One region of the Marichromatium sp. AB32 genome, then DNA from elsewhere that is predicted to be linked to it. Evidence: predicted binding sites of a transcription regulator. Region 1 holds the regulator's gene; the other holds the start of a gene.
What was found. The regulator FNR, encoded in region 1, switches genes on or off when oxygen is low (the NO sensors DNR and NnrR bind a similar motif). The targets are predictions, from matches to a motif close to TTGATNTANATCAA.

Region 1 (2,392 bases):
TAGATGGCCATGCAGCAGACACGTCAGATCGTGCTCGATACCGAGACCACGGGTCTCGACCCGCAGGACGGGCATCGCATCATCGAGATCGGCTGTGTGGAGCTGGTCGACCGACGCCTGACCCGCAACAACTTCCATTGCTATATCCAGCCCGATCGCGAGATCGATGCCGGCGCGGTCGAGGTGCACGGCATCACCAACGACTTTCTCGCCGACAAGCCGCGCTTCGGCGAGCTGGCCGAGGCCTTTCTCGACTATGTGCGCGGCGCCGAGCTGATCATCCATAACGCCGCGTTCGATGTCGGGTTCCTCGACCACGAGCTGCGGCTGTGGCAGCCGGAGGCGCCGCGCATCGAAGCGCTGTGCTCGGTCACCGATACCCTGATGATGGCGCGCCGCCTCCATCCGGGACAGCGCAACAGCCTCGATGCGCTGTGCAAGCGCTACGACGTCGACAACTCGCAGCGCGACCTGCACGGCGCCCTGCTCGACGCCGAGATCCTCGCCGATGTTTATCTGGCGATGACCGGTGGGCAGGTGAAGCTCGGGCTCGGCGAGGTCGAGACGGCGGGCGAGGGCGCTCAGGGCGCGACCGGGGAGCACGGCCGGATCAGCGCCGAGCGCCCGCCATTGCGGGTGGTGCGGGCCGATGAGCGCGCGCTCGGGGCGCATGCGGCGCGGCTCGATGCGATCGACAAGGCGAGTGCCGAGGGCTGTCTGTGGTTGCGCGAGCCGGGTTGAGCGGCGGTGTTCCGTGTGCCGGGGCGTGAGTTGCGCTCACCCCCGCTCGCGTCTCAGTGGAGCGGTCCGCGCGCGCCTGAGGGTAGGCGGACTCGGTCGCTCCAGTGCGCTCAGCGCTGCTGGTTCTGGCGTCGGCCCTGACCGTTGCCGCCGACCAGCGCCTCGAGCGCGGGCAGGTCGAGCAGTTCGATGTGCTTGCGGTCGACGCGCATCAGGCCGTCGTCCTGGAAGCGGGTGAACAGCCGGCTGACGGTCTCCACCGCGAGCCCGAGATAGTTGCCGATCTCGTGGCGCGACATGCTGAGATAGAAGTCGGAGGGCGAGAGCCCGCGTTTGTGCAGGCGCTGCGAGAGGCTGAGCAGGAAGGCGGCGAGACGCTCCTCGGCGTTCTTCTTGCCGAGCAGCAGCAGCATGTCGGTGTCGTGACCGATCTCCTTGCTCAGCAGCCGGTACATCTGATGCTGCAGACTGGGGATGGAGCAGGTGAGCTCCTCGAGTCGCTGGAAGGGGATCTCGCAGATCGCCGAGGTCTCGAGCACCTTGGCCGAACAGGCGTGCTCATCCTTGTCGATGGCGTCGAGACCGATGATCTCGCCGGGCAGGTGAAAACCGAGTACCTGCTCGCCGCCCTCGGGGCTGGGGGCGAAGGTCTTCACCGAGCCGGTCTTGACCACGTAGAGCGAACGGAAACGATCTCCGTCGCGAAACAGGAAATCCCCCCGATGGAGCGGTCGGGTGCGCTTGACGATGTCGTCGAGGCGCTCGACGTCCTCCTGTGTCAGCCCCATGGGCAGACACAGGGATGAGAGCGTGCAATTCTTGCATGCGACCCGAATCGTCTCTAACGAAACCACTTTTCGCTGGCTCACGACAACACACCTTTCCGCCGACTCACCCGGAATGAGTGGTCGTATTGATCTGGATCAAATATCTTCTTTTTTAACCGGAACCATCCTGGATTACAAGCCGGTTAACGTGTCGACGTACTCGTCATGGCGACGATTACCCACAAAAAAACCGCGCCAGGACTGGCGCGGCTTCTTGTCGGCGCTGCGCTGAGCGCAGCTGCGGATTACTTGGAGCCGCTCTCCGCAGGGGCTGCCGGCGCGGCCGGTGCGCCGTAGGGCGCATAGGGGACGCCACCGTAGTAGGGCGCGCCGTAGCCGTAGGGTGCGCCGTAGCCGTAAGGTGCGCCATAGCCGTAGGGGCCGTAACCGCCGTAGTAGGGGTAGTCGTAGCCATAGCCGTAGCCACGGCCCCAGCCGCGCCCGCGGCCCCAGCCGCGCCCGCCGCCGCTCATGTTCATGTTGAAGTCGCCCCAGCCGTCTCCGAACATGTCGTTGAACCAGTCACCCCAGCCGGAGCCGTAGCCGGGGCCGTAGCCACCCCAGCCGGGGCCGCCCCACCATGCCTGGGCGGTGTTCATCGAGAAGGCAGCGGTACCGGTGATGGCAGCGATACCGATCACTTTCGCAAGCTTATGCATATTGCCACTCCTGACTATTGAAATGCTTCAGCCGTTGTGGTCCGCCCGCCGGGGCGGAGGGGCGCGTCGGTCTGCGAGACGAGGCGCAAGCGGAATATACGCGGCACGCCTGGCTTTGTGAAGGCGACGGGGTGGCGAATCGTGTACGTCGGGTCGGACTCGGCA
Region 2 (2,392 bases), on a different contig from region 1:
CGCACCAGCGCCTGATCGTGGATGCGCCCGAGGTTGTGATCGAGCCGCTCGATCTCGAGCCACTGCGCATCCGGGGTGACCATCCGCCACGAGGCGAGGTTGTCGAGCGCGGTGCCCCACAGCACCGCCTTCTTGCCGCCGGCGTTCATCGCGATGTTGCCGCCGATGCAGGAGGCGTCCTGCGAGGTCGGGTCGACGGCGAAGGCCAGACCGTTGCTGTCGGCCAGGTCCGAGACCCGCCGGGTGACCACGCCGGCGCCGCAGCGCACCGTCGGCACCCGGCCCTCGACCCCGGGCAACTCGATTCGCTCGACGCCCGAGAGCGACTCGAGCTTCTCGGTGTTGATCACCGCGGTGTGCTGATGCAGCGGCACCGCCGAACCGGTATAGCCGGTGCCGCCACCGCGCGGGATCAGCGACAGACCGCAGTCGATGCAGGCGCGCACGATGGCGGCGACCTCGGCCTCGCTGTCGGGGGAGATCACCACGAAGGGCAGCTCGACGCGCCAGTCGGTGGCATCGGTGGCGTGCGAGACCCGCGCCAGCCCGCCGAAATCGAGGTTGTCGGGGTGGGTGATGCCGGCAAGCGCCTTGCGCAAGCGGTCGCGATGGGCCGTCTCCTGGGTGAACCAGTCCTCGAGCCGGGCGACCGCACCGCGCGCCGCCTCCAGCAGCTCGGCAGCACGCTGATTGTCGTTGAGTCGCTGTTCGAACTGATCGAGCCGGTGACGCATCGCCTGCAGCAGCAGCTGACGACGATCGAGATTCTCGAGCAGATCCTCCTGCAGATAGGGATTGCGCGAGACCACCCACATGTCGCCCAACACCTCGAACAGCATCCGCGCCGATCGCCCGGTCCGTCGACTCCCCCGCAGCGACTCGATCAGCCGCCACATGGGCTCGCCGAGAAACCGGATGACAATCTCGCGGTCGGAGTACGAGGTGTAGTTGTAGGGGATCTCGCGGATGCGGGGCTGGGATTCGGCTATCATGAAGTTCCAGTTCTTGAATTGGGTTTTTCTTGCATTACTACAAAATGGTACTGCAAAGCTGGCCCGAACATGCCCCCGAGATTGTCAGGGGTCAGCCTCCGCCCCAGATCCCGACCACCGCGTCGGCCTTCGCCCCGGATCCCGGATTGCCCATTCGTTGATCTGGATCAAACGGTTATTCATCGAGCACGGTTAGCTTTAGTCGGATGCCCCCGCCCCAAGCTCAACAGCGCATCCTCAGCGATCGCGTCAATACCTTTGGACAGTATCTGCTGAACCGCTATGGTCAGCGGGTGCACAAACTCGCCCTCAACGCGGGTTTCACCTGCCCCAACCGCGACGGCACCAAGGGCCGGGGCGGCTGTACCTTCTGCAACAACGTCTCCTTCAGCCCCAACGCCAAGGAGCCGCCCTCGATCGCCGAGCAGATCGAGTCGGGCCGCACCGTGCTCGCCAAGCGCACCGGGGCGCGCCGCTTCATGGCCTACTTCCAGGCCTACACCAATACCTACGACCCGATCGACGCGCTGCGCGAGCGCTACGACAGCGCACTCGTCCACCCCGATGTCATCGGGCTGTCGATCGGCACCCGCCCCGACTGCGTGCCCGAGGCGGTGCTCGACCTGCTCGCGCGCTATCGCGCCCGCGGCAAGGAGATCTGGCTCGAACTCGGACTGCAGTCGGCCGATGATCGCACCCTCGAGCGCGTCAACCGCGGCCACACCTTCGCCGACTACCAGCGCGCGGTGCAGGCAGCACACCGCCGCGGCATCCCGGTCTGCGCCCATCTCATCGTCGGTCTCCCCGGCGAGGGACGCAACCACGCCATCGAGAGCCTCGAGCGCGTGCTCGGCGTCGGTGTCGAAGGACTCAAGCTGCACGCCCTCCACGTCGTGCGCCACACCCGCCTGGCGGTCGACTGGCGACGCGGTCACTACCAGCCGCTCGCGCTGGAGGACTACGTCGACACCTGCGCCGACATCATCGAGCGCACCCCGCCCGAGGTGACCTTCCACCGGGTCACCGGCACCGCCTCGCGCGATATCCTGCTCGCCCCCGACTGGTGTAGCCAGAAATGGGCCGTGCTCAACGGCATCGAAGCCGAGCTGTATCGGCGCGGCACCCGACAGGGTGACCTGATCACGCCCTCGTCCTGCCGCAAACTTGCAAGTACCGCCTGACTCGCTGGAGACCATCCACCATGGAACTCGTCTGTCCCGCCGGCAACCTGCCGGCGCTGAAGGCCGCCGTCGACAACGGCGCCAACGCCGTCTACATCGGTTTTCGCGACGATACCAACGCCCGTCACTTCGCCGGCCTGAACTTCGGCGACAAGCAGATCCGTGACGGCCTGCGCTACGCGCACGATCGCAACGTCAAGGTGCTGGTCGCCGTCAATA

Region 2: the regulator FNR is predicted to act here: its motif matches at 1,150-1,163, upstream of EBL85_RS02495 (TIGR01212 family radical SAM protein).

What each region holds. Positions count from the first base shown of each region.
Region 1 is NZ_RHFJ01000007.1:70,318-72,709, reverse strand. It holds gene rnhA (ribonuclease HI) at 1-3, shown strand, start outside; gene dnaQ (DNA polymerase III subunit epsilon) at 10-741, shown strand; gene fnr (fumarate/nitrate reduction transcriptional regulator Fnr) at 852-1,610, opposite strand; gene EBL85_RS17180 (hypothetical protein) at 1,552-1,800, shown strand; gene EBL85_RS04045 (sulfur globule family protein) at 1,814-2,227, opposite strand.
Region 2 is NZ_RHFJ01000004.1:63,320-65,711, forward strand. It holds gene EBL85_RS02490 (FAD/FMN-binding oxidoreductase) at 1-992, opposite strand, end outside; gene EBL85_RS02495 (TIGR01212 family radical SAM protein) at 1,199-2,173, shown strand; gene EBL85_RS02500 (peptidase U32 family protein) at 2,194-2,392, shown strand, end outside.